4 regions of the Vibrio splendidus genome follow, and region 2 is predicted to be linked to each of the others. Evidence: predicted binding sites of a transcription regulator. Region 2 holds the regulator's gene; each other region holds the start of a gene.
The links. Region 2 encodes PurR, which represses purine synthesis genes. Its sites were predicted from a motif close to TNANGNAAACGTTTNCNTNA; they were not measured.
Positions count from the first base shown of each region.

Region 1: the regulator PurR is predicted to act here: its motif matches at 3,555-3,574, upstream of purM (phosphoribosylformylglycinamidine cyclo-ligase).
Region 3: the regulator PurR is predicted to act here: its motif matches at 3,684-3,703, upstream of OCU90_RS10525 (phosphoribosylaminoimidazolesuccinocarboxamide synthase).
Region 4: the regulator PurR is predicted to act here: its motif matches at 2,473-2,492, upstream of glpX (class II fructose-bisphosphatase).

Region 1 covers NZ_AP025508.1:2,983,850-2,988,914, forward strand. Annotated here, with positions in the region: gene OCU90_RS13215 (DUF2066 domain-containing protein) at 1-1,176, opposite strand, end outside; gene OCU90_RS13220 (uracil-xanthine permease family protein) at 1,455-2,693, shown strand; gene upp (uracil phosphoribosyltransferase) at 2,842-3,468, opposite strand; gene purM (phosphoribosylformylglycinamidine cyclo-ligase) at 3,638-4,678, shown strand; gene purN (phosphoribosylglycinamide formyltransferase) at 4,799-5,065, shown strand, end outside.
Region 2 covers NZ_AP025508.1:2,596,536-2,601,600, reverse strand. Annotated here, with positions in the region: gene OCU90_RS11575 (alpha/beta fold hydrolase) at 1-638, shown strand, start outside; gene OCU90_RS11570 (putative signal transducing protein) at 761-1,078, opposite strand; gene OCU90_RS11565 (TVP38/TMEM64 family protein) at 1,149-1,829, opposite strand; gene OCU90_RS11560 (TfoX/Sxy family DNA transformation protein) at 1,964-2,554, opposite strand; cyclic di-GMP riboswitch class I at 2,682-2,767, opposite strand; gene purR (HTH-type transcriptional repressor PurR) at 2,938-3,942, opposite strand; gene torD (molecular chaperone TorD) at 4,259-4,906, opposite strand.
Region 3 covers NZ_AP025508.1:2,357,708-2,362,772, reverse strand. Annotated here, with positions in the region: gene OCU90_RS10535 (helicase-related protein) at 1-1,725, shown strand, start outside; gene OCU90_RS10530 (hypothetical protein) at 1,929-2,306, shown strand; gene OCU90_RS10525 (phosphoribosylaminoimidazolesuccinocarboxamide synthase) at 2,482-3,585, opposite strand; gene OCU90_RS10520 (SulA-like leucine-rich domain-containing protein) at 3,913-4,320, opposite strand; gene OCU90_RS10515 (hypothetical protein) at 4,707-4,895, opposite strand; gene OCU90_RS10510 (tetratricopeptide repeat protein) at 5,061-5,065, opposite strand, start outside.
Region 4 covers NZ_AP025508.1:3,598,651-3,603,715, forward strand. Annotated here, with positions in the region: gene hslU (HslU--HslV peptidase ATPase subunit) at 1-208, shown strand, start outside; gene OCU90_RS16180 (1,4-dihydroxy-2-naphthoate polyprenyltransferase) at 364-1,281, shown strand; gene rraA (ribonuclease E activity regulator RraA) at 1,355-1,873, shown strand; gene zapB (cell division protein ZapB) at 1,985-2,227, opposite strand; gene glpX (class II fructose-bisphosphatase) at 2,552-3,559, shown strand; gene OCU90_RS16200 (helix-turn-helix transcriptional regulator) at 3,722-4,342, shown strand; gene OCU90_RS16205 (DUF3135 domain-containing protein) at 4,445-4,792, shown strand; gene OCU90_RS16210 (DUF805 domain-containing protein) at 4,894-5,065, opposite strand, start outside.

The sequences.
Region 1 (5,065 bases), 390 kb from region 2:
AGCATCCGCTTCAGTTGATAACTCACTACCTTTGATGACTTGAACACTTGGGTCTGCTTCGTTAGCCGTCGCTTCTGCGCCATCGTTCAGGGTCGTATCAGTAACAGCTGCTGAATCATCGCCTACAGACATGGTGTTGTCTTGCGTTTCAAATTCAGGGCTCACTTCAGGTTCAATATAAGATTCTTCAACCTTTGCGACTTGGCGAATGCTTTCCACTTCTTGCTCAAACTCTTGTTGAGTCGACAATAAGTGAATTCGGAAAGTGACTTCGTTATTCTGAATTTTCAAAATATCTAAGCTTGCCACCGAGTTTAAACGCTTAAGTGCATTCTCCAATTGGAAGAAGTCTTGTGCGTTATTCAGGCTAATAAATTGCGTTAAAATCGACTCTGATGATTCACTTGCTACTGTCACCGCACTTTTACCTGCGTAGTAGTTACTGATTTGGTCGACAAGTTTCTTAGAAGTCGTCGCGCTGTTGCCCGATAGCGAACCACTGACTGGCGATTTTGGTGCACTCGTCAATTGGTTTGGCTTTTGATCGTATAGAGTCCAACGTAGACCTGAAGATTGAGCTTTTATCACCAGAACAGCATCAACCGGGTAACGCTGACTCGCTTTACTGATCGGTGTAACAAAGCTACCCCAAAGATCAGAGGTCGCAATACCCGTAATGTCATCAAAATCACCCACTGGTAGCGTTAGAGGCAAACCGCGCTCTTTTGCGTTGGCTTGTAAACCTGCCGCTAATTGTGAGTTGGAGTGTTCCCACACAATATTCTTGTCGTAGTTCTGTTCTTCCACCAGCCAAACAAGGATATTTGAGCGAGTATCAGGCCAGTACGGCAATTGTGCTTGAGTCAGTAGCGAACGGATTTGAGCGCCGTTAAAACGCATGCGCAATGTTGATTGGTCATTGCTTTCACCAAAACTCATTTGAGACATGTACTGCGAACTCTTACGCATCGCCTTTTGAATCGTCTCATTCGAAGCGACATCAGTTTGGCCAGTCGCACGTATCAATACCTGCTCCATGCCGGTATTTCTTGCCACTTGTTCTGGCTGTTTGTTTTCAGCGTTAATCGCAACTTCAGCACTAAAGATATCTACTTGAGTTAAGGCATAACTCGGAGAGGCTAATAGTCCCATCAACAACAATGCTATGTAGCGCATACTGATCCTAATATTCAAATCTTGTGCCTAGATGATAAGCAACTATGGATTGAGGGGCAAGGTCGATAGCGCCCACTGTGTTTAATAACCACAAAATATCACCTGGCCATGATAAATCGCTCACTTATAAACTGAATTTTTCGAACTTTGACGAATATAAAATATCACTAAGATAAATAAATTTGATCTATTTGGTGTGGCAATCGATTGCTAAGTGATAGAATCCCGCGAATTTTATTTTTCACTTTTCATATAACGACCATTTTTAAGGACATAACATGAAGAATGCTCTGCAAGGTGCACAAATGCTGTTTGTAGCTTTTGGTGCGCTTGTATTAGTGCCGCTACTGACTGGACTCGATCCCAACGTAGCACTCTTTGGCGCGGGTATCGGTACCCTTTTATTCCAACTTATTACACGCCGTTCAGTGCCAATCTTTTTAGCGTCTTCTTTTGCATTCATCGCGCCTATCATGTTTGGTATTCAAACTTGGGGTGTCGGTGCAACCATGGGCGGCCTAATGGCAGCAGGTGTTGTGTATGTCTTAATGGGCGCGTTGATTAAAGTGCGTGGCGTAGCCTTCATCCATAAACTACTTCCACCCGTGGTGGTTGGCCCTGTGATCATGGTTATCGGCTTAGGTCTTGCGCCTGTTGCAGTAAACATGGCGCTAGGTAAAACCGGCGATGGTGCGGTTCAACTTATCGATGCAGACGCCGCGTTATGGATCTCGTCTATTTCATTGCTAGTGACGATTGTCATCAGTGTTTTCTCGAAAGGCTTCCTTAAATTATTGCCTATCTTTGGTGGCATTGTTGCGGGTTACGTAACGAGCTTGGTATACGGTGTCGTTGATTTTACCCCCGTAGCTCAAGCAGCTTGGTTAGCGCTACCAAACTTCACGGCACCAGAGTTCAACATCAACGCTATCTTCTTTATGGTGTTTGTGGCAATTGCACCTGCTGTTGAGCACGTGGGCGACATGCTTGCTATCTCGAACGTAACCGGTAAAGACTACCTTAAGAAGCCAGGCTTACACCGCACTATTACTGGTGATGGTGTGGCAACGATTGCCGCTTCTATGCTGGGCGCGCCACCCAATACAACCTACAGTGAAGTAACGGGTGCTGTAATGCTGACTAAAGCATTCAACCCAGTGATCATGACTTGGGCAGCAGTAACAGCGATTGTTCTGGCTCTAGTAGGTAAGCTAGGCGCTCTTCTGCAAACGATCCCAGTTCCTGTGATGGGCGGCATCATGATTCTACTGTTTGGTTCTATCGCGACGGTAGGCTTGAATACTCTAATTCAGAATAAAGTAGACCTACATAAATCACGCAACCTTGTGATTGTGGGTATTACGTTAGTCTTCGGTATTGGCGGCATGGCATTTGGCATCGGCGACTTTAGCCTACAGGGCGTAAGCTTATGCGGTATCGTGGCAATCCTACTTAACCTAGTCCTCCCAGAAGAATTAGGCGACAACACCGTAGTAGACAAAGCTCAAATCGATTAATTTATCGGTAAGGCTGGATTCAAAAAATCACAACCTAACAAGATCAAAAAAGGGAGAGCATCGAATGCTCTCCCTTTTATTTATACGGCTAATTAAGCAGGTTCAGTTAAATTTAAAACTCTTTAAATTAACTTAAACCGAAACTGAATTACTTAGTACCGAAGATCTTATCACCAGCATCGCCAAGACCAGGAACAATGTAGCCCTTGTCGTTTAGCTTCTCATCGATTGCAGCCGTGTACAGCTCAACATCTGGGTGCGCTTTTTCTAGAGCAGCGATACCTTCAGGAGCAGCAACAAGCACAAGAATTTTAAAGTGCTTACAACCTTTCTCTTTCATAAGGTCGATAGTCGCGATCATAGAACCACCTGTCGCAAGCATTGGATCTACCACTAGAGCAATACGCTCGTCGATGTTAGATGCAAGCTTGTTGAAGTATGGTACCGGCTCAAGCGTTTCTTCGTCACGGTAGATACCAACAACGCTGATACGTGCACTTGGGATGTGCTCAAGAACGCCGTCCATCATGCCTAGACCAGCACGTAGGATTGGCACTACCGTTACTTTTTTACCTTTAATTTGGTCAACTTCTACTGGACCGTTCCAACCGTTAATCGTCACACGCTCAGTTTCAAAATCTGATGTCGCTTCGTATGTTAGAAGGCTACCCACTTCTGTCGCTAGCTCACGAAAACGCTTAGTGCTAATGTCACCTTCACGCATCAGGCCAATTTTATGTTTTACTAGCGGGTGTTTCACTTCAACAACTTTCATTTCCAACTCCGGCAATATTTAAACAAACCTGTAGATTATACACGAACTGTGGGGTTATTTCAGAATCTTTATTCTAATAAAAAAAACCGCGCAAACGTTTGCTCTTGGTAATCAAGCCCTGTTAGAATAGCGCCGTTTTCACATCCAACTTAAGTTCGAGGACTATCCCGTGAGTGGTAATACTTCTTCTCTAAGCTACAAAGACGCTGGTGTTGATATCGACGCAGGTAATGCACTAGTAGACCGTATCAAAGGTGCTGTTAAACGCACTCGTCGCCCTGAAGTAATGGGCGGTATTGGTGGCTTTGGCGCCCTATGTGAACTTCCAACGAAATACAAAGAGCCAGTACTTGTTTCAGGTACTGATGGTGTTGGTACTAAACTTCGCCTTGCTTTGGATCTGAAAAAACACGACACCATTGGTATCGATCTAGTGGCAATGTGTGTGAACGACTTAATCGTTCAAGGTGGTGAGCCGTTATTCTTCCTAGACTACTACGCAACAGGTAAGCTAGATGTAGATACAGCTGCAGACGTTGTTTCAGGTATTGCTGAAGGTTGTGTTCAAGCAGGTTGTGCACTAATCGGTGGCGAAACAGCTGAAATGCCAGGCATGTACGAAGGCGACGACTACGACGTTGCTGGCTTCTGTGTTGGTGTTGTAGAAAAGGCTGACATCATTGATGGCACTAAAGTAGCAGCAGGCGACGCACTTATCGCTGTTGGCTCAAGTGGTCCACACTCAAACGGTTACTCTTTGATTCGTAAAGTTCTAGAAGTTTCTGGTGCTGATAAAAGTGAAGAGCTAGAAGGTCGTACTATTGGTGAGCACCTACTAGAACCTACTAAGATTTACATCAAGTCGGCACTTAAGATGATTGCTGAGCATGACATTCATGCTATCTCGCACATCACAGGTGGTGGTTTCTGGGAAAACATCCCACGCGTACTTCCTGAAGGTACTAAAGCAGTCATTGATGGCAAGAGCTGGGAATGGCCTGCTATCTTCAACTGGCTACAAGAGAAAGGTAACGTGGAGACATTTGAAATGTACCGCACTTTCAACTGTGGTGTAGGCCTAGTTGTTGCTCTACCTAAAGATCAAGCAGACGCTGCTGTTGAACTGCTGAAAGCTGAAGGCGAAAACGCTTGGGTTATCGGTGAAATTGCTAACGCTGAAGCTGGCGAAGAGCAAGTTGAAATCAAATAAGTGATGCGTTCGCTTACTTAGTTAATCAATGAGGACCTTATGGTCCTCATTTTGCTATTTAGCCCGCAGAAAACCTTAGTTTATGTAGGTACATTGTAAATACTTCAGTTAACCAATCGCATGACCCACTCTATGAAGAACAGCCATTCTATGAATAACAGTCACTCTAAGAAAAACATCGTCGTTTTAGTCTCAGGAAGCGGAAGTAACTTGCAAGCCATTTTGGATGCCTGTGACAGCCACACGATTGACGCCTCTGTTAAGGCCGTTTTCTCAAATAAAGCGGATGCTTTTGGTCTAGAGCGTGCAAAATCAGCAGGTGTTGACGCTCACTCGGTGAATCCAAAAGAATTTAACTCCCGTGAAGAGTTTGATCATGAATTGATG
Region 2 (5,065 bases):
ATGGTAAATCAGACAACATCCTCAAAGAGTTGATTTCGAATCGTTATACGTTCAAAGCGGTAACGCTCGATATTCTTAAGGTGTTAGACCATCTAAAAATCCGTTCTGCACACTTTGTAGGCATGTCTTTGGGCACGATTATTGTCCGTAATGTCGCAGAGCTAGCGGCTGGCCGAGTACGTTCAATGGTACTGGGTGGTGCCGTGACCAAACTCAACACTCGCTCTCAAGTCTTAATCAAGCTGGGTAACCTCAGCAAGCACATCATTCCTTACATGTGGTTATACAGCCTTTTCGCTTACGTTGTGATGCCACAAAAAAGCCAAAAAGAATCACGTAACCTGTTTATCCGCGAAGCCAAAAAGCTGTGCCAAAAAGAGTTTAAACGCTGGTTTATCCTTACGGCTGATGTGAACCCATTGATGAAGTACTTCAAAGACCGAGAGTTGCCGATTCCAACTTTGTATTTGATGGGCGAGCGCGACTACATGTTCATCAAGCCAGTAAAAGAAATGGTAGAAGCGCATAAGTCGAGTGAGTTGGTAGAAATTGCCAACTGTGGGCATGTGTGCAACGTAGAAAACCCTGAAGAATTCAATCAACGATCTATCGCTTTTATTCAAAAGCAAATTCAGTGATTCTTTAGCAGAACAGATGCTCGAATAGAATTGAAACAAAAACGGGAAGCTAATTTTAGCTTCCCGTTTTTATTTGGAGGAGGTATCTGACCGAATCGTTCTATAAGGTCACTGAAACCTTACTATTCAGGTGAAGCAGCACCGCACTGCCAGCAAGAGCCGAATTGCGCTTCGTTGACTTCATGACACTCACCACAACGCCACTCTTCATAGATGATCGAATCTTGCTGTTTCTGGTAGTCATTAACAACTGCCCGGGCTTTGCTCGCCAATTCTAGCTCATATAACCATACGTAAGGGTCAGTTTCTTCAGTGAATGGGATTTCCCCTTTCAATCCGAACAACCCTTCACCACGGACTTCACAGGCAATATTCTCGCTTTCTAACAATCCACAGATGATATGAGCTTCTGTCGGATTCGATGCACTGAAGATTTTCATTGAGATAGAACCTTATCTGGCTATATGCGTTATTTAGCTATTATAAGTATACGTTATTCAGTTATATACGTTATTCAGCCACAGGTGCTGAGCGAAATTTATTCATCAACCATTTAGCAATGATTGGGAATACACCCAGTAAGGCAAATGACAATAGTACTGAAGGGGACACGATACCCGAAAGTGAATCAATTTCCGCGAGTTGAGTACCAGCATTCAAGAAAACAGCAGTACCCGGTAACATCCCTATTTGACTCGTAATGTAGTAACGACTCACTGACATCGGTGTTAGACCCATCAACAGATTGATAAGGAAAAACGGGAAGACAGGAATCAGACGCAGAGAAAATAAGTAAAATGCTCCGTCTTTTTCAACGCCCTTGTTAATCGTTGCTAATTTGTCACCAAACTTGGTTTGAATCCAGTCACGTAACAGATAACGGCTACTTAAGAATGCTAAGGTCGCACCGATCGCACTCGCGAAAGATACCAGCAGCAAGCTGTTCCAGAAGCCAAATAGCGCGGCCCCTAATAGGGTCACAACAGCGGCACCAGGAATGGAGAAAGCAGTAATCATTATATACGCGACAAAATAGATAGCAGCGGCAGCAATGAAGTTGCTATCAATGTAGTCATTTAAAACGGCTTGTTGGGCCTTGGCATTTTCAAGCGTTAGGTATTGGCCGAAATTGACGCCTAACAAGACGATGGTTACGACCAACACAATACCCAATATCATTTTCTTACTCATTGATACTTCCTCCAAATTTTCAATGTATACCATTAGTATAGATAGACAGGCAAAGCATAGATTAACTTTCAGCAGATATAAAAAAAGCCGCAGTAAATGCGGCTTAGTTATATAGATAATTTGCACTGACAATGTTAATTGACGCGATTGATAAGCTCTTCACGACGCTGCTGCGGTATAACAGACCAATGTGTGCCATTGATCGCGCCTTCTAACGCCCAAAGTAGTTCAATACTGACAGAAGACGCATGTGATTCTTTGATGGCGTTAAATGCGTTTACAGAGCCAGATTCATATAAACGTTCTACGGAATCGATCCCTGCTTTTTTCAACATACGCTCAGTGGCGAGTCGAAGGTTGGGCAGATCTTTGAGTCGAGTAGGCTTAGCTGAAGATTGCTCAGCTTTTTCTTCTTTAGCAAAACCCAGAGACGTCGTTGCAAGCTGCAAGATTTTCTCTTGGTCTTGCCACAGGCCTTCAGGTAAAGCGAAATATTTAGTAACGACAGGGAAACCACGTTTTTTGTAGACGTACGGTTGAAACCCTTGTTGTTCGAACTGTTTCGTTGTGCATTTGTCTGCTCGTATGTGCAACTGGTCATTTACAACCAGAGCAAACATAGTGTCATCAGCAAAAAGACCGAAGCCACCAAACATCGAGCGTGATTTTATTTTTCCTAGGGATTCAAATAATTTCATTGAATCCTTTAGTATCGGTTTATCCATGTTATTTATCTCGGTGTATTTGAACTACGCCACCAAATAAGCAGGTCCGAGAGATTAGCAAAATGTTGCAATTAAATTGTCAATTAGCCGTAAATTACTAAATTATTAGTAGTTACTGCATTTTGCCATCGGTAACCCCGCTACCATACCAACGAGTGGTTTAGGCCGGAAGCTTTGCGTCTCACTCTTTCAAGTGATTTGCCCTGTGCGTGACTGATTGAATAGAATAAAGTTTTTGTTGAATGAGGCTCACACTTGTTATTTCAAAATGTGATATTGCTTCAATTAATGATCTTTCCAGTATGATACCAGGTTCATTCATGTTGTTGATAAAAAAAGCGCACCTAAAGGTGCGCTTAATTATATTAAACTGAATTTATCAATTAATTTAACGTTTTAACTGTGCTTCGCTCAACAATTTCAGGATGCATTTCGAACACACGCTTTTCATGGTCTTTATCTTTAATGCGTTCTAACAAAATTTCGAAAGCGTTCTTACCAACACGACGTTTGGGTTGGTGAACCGTTGTTAACGGCGGAGAGAAGTATTCAGCCAGCTCGATGTTGTCATAGCCGATCACTGAAATATCTTCAGGGATACGAATTCCTTTCTCTTGCAGTCTGCTCATTAGGCCGAGTGCCATCGTGTCGTTAAAACAGAATACGGCCGTTGGGCGATCTACCATCTTAATGATTTTCTCTGCCGCAAGAACCGCAGTATCACACTCGAAGTTACCTTCAATGATCATGTTATCATCGGCAGCAATCTTAGCTTCGTTGAGTGCGCGTTTGTAACCCGCGATGCGTTCAACACATGCCGCTTTGTCTAAGTGGCCACTTAAACAAGCAATCTTGGAGTGACCGTGATCAATGAGGTATTTGGTCGCTAGGTAACCACCTTCTTCAGAGTTGTCGATGATCTTATCTGCTTGAGAACTCTCAGGGCCCCAATCCATAATCACTTTAGGAATGTCAGCGTGACGGTCTAACATGCCTCTCAGCTCTTCAGTTAGGTCAGAACACATAACTAAGATGCCATCTACACGTTTCTCTGCAAGCATTCGAATGTAGTCACGTTGCTTCTCATAGATACCGCCCGTATTACACAGGATCAAAGTGTAACCTTGACGGTAGCAGTAGCTTTCAACACCATCGATAACTTCAGAGAAGAATAGGTTAGTTGATTGAGTAACTAGCATGCCGATAGTGCGGGTTGTATTGCACTTCAAACTACGAGCAACGGCACTTGGTGCATAGTTCAGTTCGTCTACGGCTTTATTTACTTTTTCTTGCGTCGCTTCTGCAACAAAGCGAGTTTTGTTGATTACGTGAGAAACGGTTGTTGTTGATACGCCTGCTAAGCGAGCGACATCTTTTATAGTGGCCATGGTTTTATCCTATTAGAAGCTACTTTCCCAAAGTACGGAATGAAGTAGCCGTTAAGCTACCTAACTAAGAGCTTAAATTTGTAGGGCTCTTTGGGTACTAAAGTGCTAAAAAACAAAAAACCGCTATTGAGCGGCTTGTCTTAACACCGAAATGCTCAAAACTATAATAAGCATAGCATTTCGTGAATGTTTCATATTTTATCGTTTGCGGTCACAATTTTAGACTGACTAGAAATTACTCGCAATAAAATTCACCCGGAAATCCGGGTGAATTGTCACATTCTTCTGAATTTATTTAACGAGTCATCCAATAAGCTTATTCACCAGCGAGGTATTGTGTGTCCAATTTGCAGAATGCAAGTAACAGAGATGAGACTGATGCGTAGAAACCGAATTCGTCAACGTCATGACATTTAACGTTGAACTTTGGTACCCAAGTAAGAAGTTGTTGCTCGATAAATTGCTGTTGAACAATGAACGATTTTTCTAGCTCTTCTTCAAGCTCAGTTTCATTAGAACGGATGATCAAGTTGCCAAGGAAGTCGAGTTCGATAGCGATGTGGTCAGCTGGTTCTTTTAGGTCTTGGTTCACCACTAAGTTGTGCTTAGCCATGATCTCTTCCATATCTTTTGCTGGCTTATCATTCAAAAGGCCAGTCTCACCGATATACATAGAAGCGTAAGGAAGTGCGCCATGCTTATCTGTTTTTAAGAATAAGTCACAGAAGTCAGCAGACAATTCTAGTTGAGCATCTTCACGCGTTTGTAGGCGGTTTAGCGCATCCACTAGGCTATCGATCGCTGGCTTTAGTGTTTCATTTTCGCCTAAACCAGTTAGGAAAGAACGAATTTCAACAGAGTGGTAGTGATCGAGTTCTTCTTGAGTGAGCTCTTTAGCGAATAAGCTTGATAGCCACCAGTATATTTCTGCTCTTTGCTCGTTGAACGCTTTCGTATCTTTCATTTCTTAGATCCTGATTTAGTCTTGTGGTGTTACTTATATGCATCTTGAAGTCACTAGTGCATAAGCACACCAAGGCTGAATAACAAGGTTATTTGCGAAACGCAAAGTTACTCGTTAGTAGTAATGCCTATATTGAATTGCGATGGACGATAAATAGCA
Region 3 (5,065 bases), 240 kb from region 2:
GTGCAATGTGAACAAGCCTTGGCAAAGAATCCAGACATCCAAGTAGTGAAATTGCATGCGTCGGTCTGTGAAAAAGAACGAGATCTAGCGTTATCGGGTCGTAATATCAATACTGAAGGTAATAGCCTGAGAAAGGTCATTTTGGCGACCAACGTTGCTGAAACCTCCCTCACCATACCTGATATTGGCGTGGTGATAGATTCAGGGTTAGAAAGACGCACCGTTCAACGAAACGGAAGAACCACACTGATGCTTAAATCCATATCACGAGCGAGTGCCAAACAACGAGCTGGCCGCGCGGGTAGGGTGATGGATGGCATTTGTGTGCGTCTATATGGCGAGCATGCGGCGTTAGAGTTAGTCACGCCACCTGAATTGCAGCGTGAAGAGCTGACAGAACCTGTGTTGGCCGCGGCATGTTGTGGTGCTCCGTTTGAGAGCTTGTCCTTCCTTGATCCTATTCCTGAGAAGTCATTAAACAGCGCGACTCAAACCTTGCTGACGATGGAGGCGATTAACGCCGACCATCAAATTACCGAGCATGGTAAAAAGCTGTATCCATTGCCGATTGATGCTTTGTATGCCGACATCGTTACTCGAATCAAAACCAAAGCCTTAAAAGAAGCGATGGTCGATCTCACCGCGGCGTTGTCCGTTCCTGCTCGCTTATACCAATTACCAACCAATGCAGAACATCTTGAAGCGCTGGCTCAGCAAGAAAAGGAAGGGTGTGATCTAAGCCTGTTGATTCAGATTGTTCGTGGTCGCGATTATCCGCATCTAGAAATAGACCAACAGGCACTGAATGAAGCACAAGGGCTGGCAAAGCAAATGCGTGAGGTGTTTGAACTTCCTCAGTTAGAAGTCGCGTCACGTTTCCAACGTATTGAGCTGCTTAAGACTATTGTGAATTTGCATCCTGAGCTGGTGTTTGTGCGCCGACTGAAGAGGAAAGAAGCCTTTGCCAATGGAGTGTTAGAGGCAGTACTCGGCCGTCAGAATCGTTTCCCGGACAATGCACAAGCGATGTTGGTGCTTGATACCCATAGTTTGCCGGGAAGAGGTGTTAAGCAAACACTGACCTTAGCGACGGTCACGGCACCTATTCCTCTTGAGCTTATCATTGAAGCTGAACTCGGAGAGTGGGAGCAAGGTGAAACAAGAGTAAATGATGATGGTGTCTTTACCGAGATGGCTTTGGTATACGCAAGCCGTACAATTACGACTAAGCTCGTCGCGGCTGAAGGGCAACTATCATTAAAGCCTATTGTCGATCTTGTGTTAAAAGGCGTCCAACTTCCCGGTTTTGCAAAGGTTCGCACTCAAGAAATCAAACACTGGCAGCTGTATGTGAAACTCGGTCTCGATGAACAAACCCAATACACACCAGAAATTGAGAACATTAACTTTGAGCTATGGTTGATAGAGCAGCTTGAGGTGCTAGGTGTCACTGATGTGAGCGAATTGGAAATGTTCGACCATGCAGACATACCTTTCCATGGGATTCCAAGTTGGTTCTATTCAGAGTTCTCTGAAAAATACCCGTTTGCACTGAGCCTTGCCGACTTACAACTCGATGTAGAATACTTGCCCGCGCGAAAGCTGATTTACGTTCACTATCAATCGGGTAGCCGAAAGTTATCACCAAAACGCTGGGAGCTGCCAACATGGTCTGGCTGGCGTATTCAATACAAAAAAGCGAGCCGGATAATTGATATAAAATAGATAGATAAGTTTTATCTCTAAAATATTAATCAAATAGGTGCATATATGATTATTCAGTGCTTATTTTGTTACAAAATTGATTTTTATATGCCTTTTTAACCAATCAAAAGGTCATAAAAGACTATTCTTCTATATCCTATTGCTATAAAGAAAGAGTTGATAGATATTGAGTATATTGTGTTGTCAAAGTGTCGGGGGACATCATGGAAAAACAGATAGAGACGCGTGTAGAGTTCGATTACACAACCTTTCTTGGCGCCTCATGCAGTAAAAAATGGACTTTTCTGGAAGCACTAACCACAATTGCGCCAGTATTCAGTACCGTCTGGCGAGATAGCATTAAAGAGCTAGCAAGCCCTGAAGATCGTTTATGGCAGATGGCATTAAAATCAATGTCGACGCGTAAAAGTGATGAGTCAAACATTGTTACCTTACTTAAGCTAGCTAGGCTGGAAGGGATCAATGAGCTCAAAGTTGTTATGCCATATTCTCTTGAAGAAGAGCAGATAGAGTACATCGAGACGCGCAGTCATTTGGTGATCGCCGAGAATACTGGAGAAGAGTTTACTATCAAGTTGTAATCTCTCATTATTACTTAGAGCTTAGAGCTTAGAGCTTAGAGCCTAGAGCATATAGCTTAGAAGCGAGCTCAAAGAATATTAAAAATCGCACACGTAAAAAGGGCCTCAATAATGATGAGGCCCTTTTAGTATCTGAAACTTGTGTTTACGAGCTTACTCGCTTTCTAGAATGCAATCAGTCGACTAGACCATAGTCAGCACGCAGTACATCGATGATTTCTTGCTTAGGATTCTCGCTCAGTACGATCTCTGCACCTGTGATTTTCGCTGCGATATCAAGATAAGTACGCGACAGAGACATCAGTGAATCGAGAGGCAGTTCATTGTCACGAGCTAATGCTTCACGTTCTGGCATGCGTTCTTTGTTCAAAAGAATGTCTGCATCAGGGAAGTAGTTAAGCAAGAACTGACGGAAACCCTCTTTAGAGTTTTCAACGATATTGCCTTTGTTGTATTCCTGAGTATCCCAAATGCGAGATGAATCTGGCGTACCCACTTCGTCCATGTAGATCAGCTTTTCTTTACCTTGAGCATCGTTGACGTAACCAAATTCAAACTTTGTATCCACAAAGGTTTGGTCGACTTTCGCAAGTGCTTGGCTGATAACGTTGAAGCCTTCTTTTAACAGCTTCTCGTAGTGCGCGATATCGCTTGCTTGAGTAAAGTTGAACGCTGCGAAGTTATCTTCGATGTTGTTACGCGAGATGTTCACATCGTCAGCTTCTGGAACACCAGGGATACCTTTCAAAATCCCTTTTGTTGAAGGCGTGATCAGTAGCTCAGGTAGCTTCTTGTCTTTCTCGAGGCCTTCAGGCATCTCGATACCACAGAATTCACGTTCGCCGTTTGCGTATGCACGCCACATTGAGCCGGTGATGTATTGACGACAAATCGCTTCAATCATAACTGGGCGAGCTTTTTGTACAATCCATACAAACGGGTGGGGGATATCAAGAATATGACTGTCAGCAAGTCCGTTGTCTTTAAACAATTTGAACCAGTGGTTAGAGATAGCATTCAGAGCCGCTCCCTTACCGGGAACACCTTTAAGATTACCTTCACCACGCCAGATACAATCAAATGCAGAGATACGGTCACTGATCACCATGATTGCTAAAGGCGCATCTGGTGCTACATCGTAGCCTTTCTCTTTGATTAGTCGTTGACTATCTTCTTCAGTTAACCAGTAGACTGAGCGAACTTTGCCACTGTGGACAGGTTTGTCAGTACGGATTGGTAGGTCATCATTTACGGCAAGAACTTGATCAGCAAGGCTCATTTAGACATTCCTATCTTTTATCAAACGTCATACAGAGAAGTGCGGTGTGCACATGATTAGACGGGCATTATACTCAATCTACTATTTCCTTCCAGATAAAAAGCAAACGATTGCTAAATCTATTGTTTAAATAAAAACCCCCGCCTAACAATTCGCCAAAAAATAGGCGAATCGTAGGGCAGGGGAAGGCAGTATATTTGGACTGTGTTTTGGAGCTATGCTGTTAAGTTAACTTAAGTTTGTTAGCTAAAAGATTAAGCTATGTGTATGGGCTATGTTTTTGAGCCAACAATGTTATTAAGCCAACATGATATTAAGCAAGGTGGCTTAGTGAATACGCTCTGAATTCGCATCCATAAAGAAGACTTCACACTGAAAGCGCATTCCTAATGTTCTTAGATATTGCTGACTGAATTGATCAATCGATGCACTTGCCACAATCGCACTCGCATTCTTAGAGCGAATGGCTTTCTCGACGGTTTCTACCTCAGTCATTTGATGAGAGGCTTTCATATGAATAACTCGGTCGCAGCAAACATTATGTTGCTTCAGCTGCTTGGCGGATGGTCTCGGTGTTTGAGCGGTAAACAGTAGCCACTGATGTTGGTTGGACAGCAACGCCATTCTTGCAAATAACGCTTCCTCGTTTGAATTTTTGCTTTTACGAGAAACTGATGTAAATGCGCAGTGAACTAGCGGGCTAGAGTGTTGGGCTTTAACGTGTGCTTGAATCATTTTGCTGTCCTTATATACATGCTGTATGTGTATACAGTAGTTTTAGTTGCTTATAAGATCAAGCGTTTTTTGCGGGATTATTGGACGATTTTGTCTGAAGTGATAGGTAGGATGTTGTTAAGTGATTGAAATTATTTAATAAATTAAATTCGAATGAATTTGCTGTTTTGTCTCATAAGTTGAAAAAATGTGAGCTTTATACAGGTGTATACAGTGGTTTTGACAGAAAAGTACTGTATACACCTGTATAGAAGAGAGAAGAGAGAAGAGAGAAGAGAGAAGAGAGAAGAGAGAAGAGAGAAGAGAGAAGAGAGAAGAGAGAAGATCTAAAACCACAGACACAAAAAAAGCGCCTTAGGCGCTTTCTTATATTTCAACGGTGTTGCTTATCTCAATGTCGCTTGGGAGAGTTTTGCTCTCATTTCCATTTCACCAATATTGAACTGGCGAACATCAATGGTTGCAATATCATTGCACTCTTTACATGCATGATGACACTTACCATCTAGGTAGTCGTGCTTTTTAACTAGGCTTGGCTTTTTGCACCAATCACAAACGCCTTCTATTGTGAACATATTCTCTCCTCACCTGTTTAAGTCAGGTGTATTTTCGGCGCAAATTATGACACAAGTAAGACCCATTAGTTAATAGTTTGTTACCCGTTTTTGAGAGGGGGATCGATTGCAACACTAATAAAATCGATATCTTTGCGACCTTGCAAATTTAATATGTGTAGTTGTTTACG
Region 4 (5,065 bases), 1.0 Mb from region 2:
GATTGCAGACGCAGCATGGCGTGTGAACGAAACCACTGAAAACATCGGTGCGCGTCGTTTACACACCGTCATGGAGCGCCTAATGGATGAAATTTCATTTGACGCAACAGACCGAGCAGGCAGTAAATTGCTGATTGATGAAGCTTATGTAATATCTAAGCTTGGCGAGCTCGTAGAAGACGAAGACCTAAGTCGCTTCATCCTGTAGCACACAAAACTCCAACTTATTGCTCTATCTCAAAGAAATAGCAGCTAATAAGCGAATTCAAGGCCCACTTTCGAGTGGGCTTTTTATTACCCGAAAAATGGGCGTATACTCAAATCACAGTTTGAAACGAAGACTTACAAAGAAATAGACCTACGATGAAACAATCTCTACTGATTTGGCTTGATGCCGCACGACCAAAAACTCTGCCTCTCGCACTCGTCTCTATTCTTACAGGAAGTAGTTTAGCGTTCGCCGGCGGTCAGTTTTCTCTATCAATAGCCCTACTGGCTTTTTTAACTGCCACCTTATTACAAATTTTATCGAACCTAGCCAATGACTATGGTGACGCAGTAAAAGGCACAGACAACGAAAACCGTCTGGGGCCAACACGCGCAATGCAATCCGGCGCGGTGACCGCGAAAACCATGAAGCAAGCCATCATCCTCAACATCGTGTTTACCATGCTCGCTGGGCTGATTCTTATTTTTCATGCCTTAACCTCGATTGAAAGCATCTTATCTTTCATCGCGTTAGGCGTATTAGCCATAATGGCTGCCATCGCTTACACAGTGGGCAATAAACCTTATGGTTATATTGGCCTTGGCGACTTATCGGTATTTATCTTCTTCGGTTTGTTAGGCGTTTCAGGCACATACTTCCTACACACTGGTCATGTTGAGCCAAGCCTATTTCTTCCGGCCTTAGGCTGTGGATTAATGGCGGTTGCGGTACTCAACATCAACAACATGCGTGATATAGAGAACGACAGTGAATGTGGTAAGCGCACCATGGCGGTTCGCCTAGGGCAACGCAAAGCCAAGCACTATCATTTTGCACTGCTTGGGCTCGCCCTTGCTTCTTTCGCTATCTACCTACTGATTCAAGAAAAACCGGTCTGGATCAGCCTGCCGTTTTTATTGAGCATTGTTATTGTTTACAAACATGGCAAGGCCGTTTGGGAAACCGAAAAACCAGCGCAGATTGCACCAATGATGCCAGTGATTGTGAAATGCTCACTGGTCACTAACCTATTGTTTGCAGGGGTTGTCGTAGCTCAAACTCTATTGAGTTAAATGAGACTAATCATTGCAAAGGGATCAAGCACCGATATACTCAAAGTAAGCTCATTGTTCAAAAGGTATACTAATGGAATACAACACTTCAGCACTGTGCGACATATATTTGGATCAAGTTGATGTCGTGGAGCCCATGTTCAGCAACTTCGGTGGACGTGCATCCTTCGCAGGACAGATCACGACATTAAAGTGTTTTGAAGACAATGCTTTGATTCGCTCCGTATTAGAGCAAGATGGTCTGGGACGTGTGTTGTTAATCGATGGTGGCGGCTCACTACGCAAAGCGCTGATCGATGCTGAGATTGCCCTACTTGTCGAAGACAATGAGTGGGAAGGTATTGTGGTTTACGGCTGTGTTCGTGAAGTCGATGAGCTAGAAGACATGAACATTGGTATTCAGGCTTTGGCTTCAATCCCTGTTGGTGCGAGCCAAGCAGGTGTCGGCGAATTGGACGTACCGGTCAACTTTGGCAGCGTAACCTTCTTACCGGAAGATTACCTCTACGCTGACAACACCGGTATTATTCTTTCGGCAGAGCCTTTAGATGTAGAACTTGATCTGGATGTTGAAGAAGAAGAGATCGAGTAACTCTCACTCAGCTTCAAATAATAAAACAACCATAAGAACACGAAGCATAAGAATACAAACAAAAACGCCCGCTACTCAGTAGCGGGCGTTTTTTTAAATCTGAAGAGTCAATTACTCTACGTCATCCATTTTACCAAGAAGGTTACGGATGCGATCTTGCCACGCTGAATGCTCTTCCTGCATTTGCTGAGTTTTTTGCTCTAGCTCGTGACGGCTTTCTTTAAGCTCACCAGCTTCTGTTGCTAGTGCTTGTTTCTCTTCTTTAAGCTCTTCCACTTCCATTTGAAGAAGTGCAATTGTATCTACTGCTGTTTGAATTTTTGCTTCTAGCTGCTCTAGTACTTCAAAAGACATTCTGGCCTACCTTTAAGTTATCCGTTTGATGGTGAAGGTCTACTCCACTTATTTCCCCATTCTACTCAGCAGAGCAAGGATAAACACTCAATATATTCGATATTTTGCGCCATTCGATGAAAAAAACAGCGCTTTTTACCGAATATTGACGTGAATTATTACTACCGCGACAACAGACTGATTATTTTGATGAATATTACCTGTTTTCACCCGCAAATTGATCAAGAGCAATCCCCAAAAAACAAAAAGGCAAACGTTTCCTTTGGGATATGGTAAAATTCGCCGCGAAATTTCTATTCCCCTTTTGAAAATTTTGGAGTCCGCATGAAACGCGATTTAGCAATGTCATTCTCTCGTGTCACTGAAGGTGCAGCACTAGCTGGTTACAAGTGGCTTGGCCGCGGCGATAAAAACGCTGCAGATGGCGCTGCTGTAGAAGTAATGCGTAGCCTACTGAACAAAACCGAAATTAGCGGCGAGATCGTTATCGGCGAAGGTGAAATCGATGATGCACCTATGCTATACATCGGCGAAAACGTCGGTATTGGCGGTGATGCGGTAGATATCGCCGTTGACCCAATTGAGGGGACACGCATGACAGCAATGGGCCAATCAAATGCATTGGCTGTATTGGCTGCAGGCGAAAAAGGTAGCTTCCTAAAAGCACCTGACATGTACATGGAAAAATTGGTTGTTGGTCCTGGCGCAAAAGGCGTGATTGACCTAGAACTGCCACTGACAGAAAACCTAGAAAACATTGCGAAAGCACTAGGTAAAACACTCGATACACTGGTAGTAACCACACTGGCTAAGCCACGTCATGATCAAGTGATTGCCGATATGCAAGCAATGGGCGTTCGTGTATTCGCAGTGCCAGATGGTGATGTTGCTGCTTCTATCCTCACGTGTATGCCAGACAGTGAAGTCGACGTAATGTACTGCATCGGCGGCGCGCCTGAAGGCGTGGTTTCGGCTGCGGTTATTCGCGCACTCGACGGCGACATGCACGCACGTCTGCTTCCTCGTCATGAAGTAAAAGGCGATACAGAAGAGAACCGCAAACACGGTGAGCTTGAACTAGAGCGTTGTGCAGAAATGGGCGTAACGGCGGGCATCGTATTGAAGATGGAAGACATGGCTCGTAGCGACAACGTTGTATTCTCAGCAACCGGCATTACTAAGGGTGACCTTCTAGAGGGCATCACACGTACAGGCAATATCGCAACTACAGAAACACTGCTTATCCGTGGTCGCTGCCGTACTATTCGTCGCATCAAGTCTATTCACTATCTAGAACGTAAAGACCCAGAAGTGATTGGTCACATCCTGTAAACCTAAACTAGGTTCAACAGAACACGCGAAGGCTGATACCAAGTATCAGCCTTTTGTTTTATTGGCCATCAATAACCTGTGCATTTCACCTACGCCATAGTAAATGGTTTGCTTTATAAACACCTTGCCTCATAATAGTAAGGTTCATTAGGTAGAGATAGTATGAAAACAAGCGACAAAATCTTACAGACCATTAAGCGTCAAGGCGCGGTAACCGCGAAACAACTGTCAGAAGAATTTGGCATGACGACAATGGGTGCCAGACAGCACCTACAAAGTTTGGAAGATGACGGTATTCTTGCGTTTCATGATGTTAAAGTAAAAGTGGGTCGCCCGACTCGCCACTGGTCCCTGACTCAACAAGGCCATGGTCAATTTTCAGATCGACATGGTGAGCTCACCATTCAAGTGATCGATGCTGTCGAGAATCTGTTTGGTAAAGAGGGGTTAGCTAAGGTTGCGGCCGAGCGTGAACAACACACCCTTAAGCAATATCAAACCGCGCTGTCTGATTGTGACTCGCTGATCAGCAAGCTTAAAAAACTCACCCAGCTGCGTGAAGACGAAGGCTACATGGCTGAACTTCAAGAGCATGACGATCACTACATCTTGATCGAGAACCACTGCCCTATCTGCAAGGCTGCGACTCGCTGCCCTAGCCTGTGCCAATCTGAGCTCAATGTTTTCAAAGAATTACTCAAAGATGAATGTCATGTGATCCGCACTGAACACATCATTACTGGCGAGCGTCGTTGTACTTATACCCTAACGCCAAGTTACTGATCCTGTCTCAATATTGAGAAAACACCAATAGATTAAAATTTGTACAAATTTCTTTCTTAAGCTTAAAGCATATGAAACATGCTTAATGCTAAGGAAGGAATCATGGCACATCCACAGCCCAATCAAAAACTGCCCCCTTTTGATGAACTGGTCCAACTCGCGAAAAGCGATCCGAAAGCATTCGATCAATTCAAACACGAGATGTGCGAACAGATGATTTGCTCAGCCTCAGAGACCATGCAAAACAGGCTTCGCGCTCAACAAAGTCATATCGATTTAGTCGTCAGCCGCTGCAAGAATCCACATCACGCTAATGTTGTTCTGATGCAAGAGCTGCGCTGTCAGGTCTGTAAATTCCAAGATGCACTCAAAGGCCGCTGCGATTTTGAAGAATCTCTGCCTGAAAATGTCGTGCCTTTCAGGCCAAATACAGAGCCAAAAATGTACTGAAAGCTAAAATGTATTAGTGAAAAAAACGCATTAAAAACAAAATGCCTTAGAACAAAAAAGGGAGCGCAATGCTCCCTTTTTACTGATGAATCATCCAATCTTTAAACGGGATCTTCACCGTAATCATTGCGACCTTCAGTGCCTTTCATCAAACCGCATTCTACCAAGATCCACAAACCACACACTAGTGCAGCAACCGTTGCCACCATGTGAATAGGCAATACTGGCTCTGTCGTAGTCGCAGCCATAGGTGATGCAAGTCGCCCGAGTACG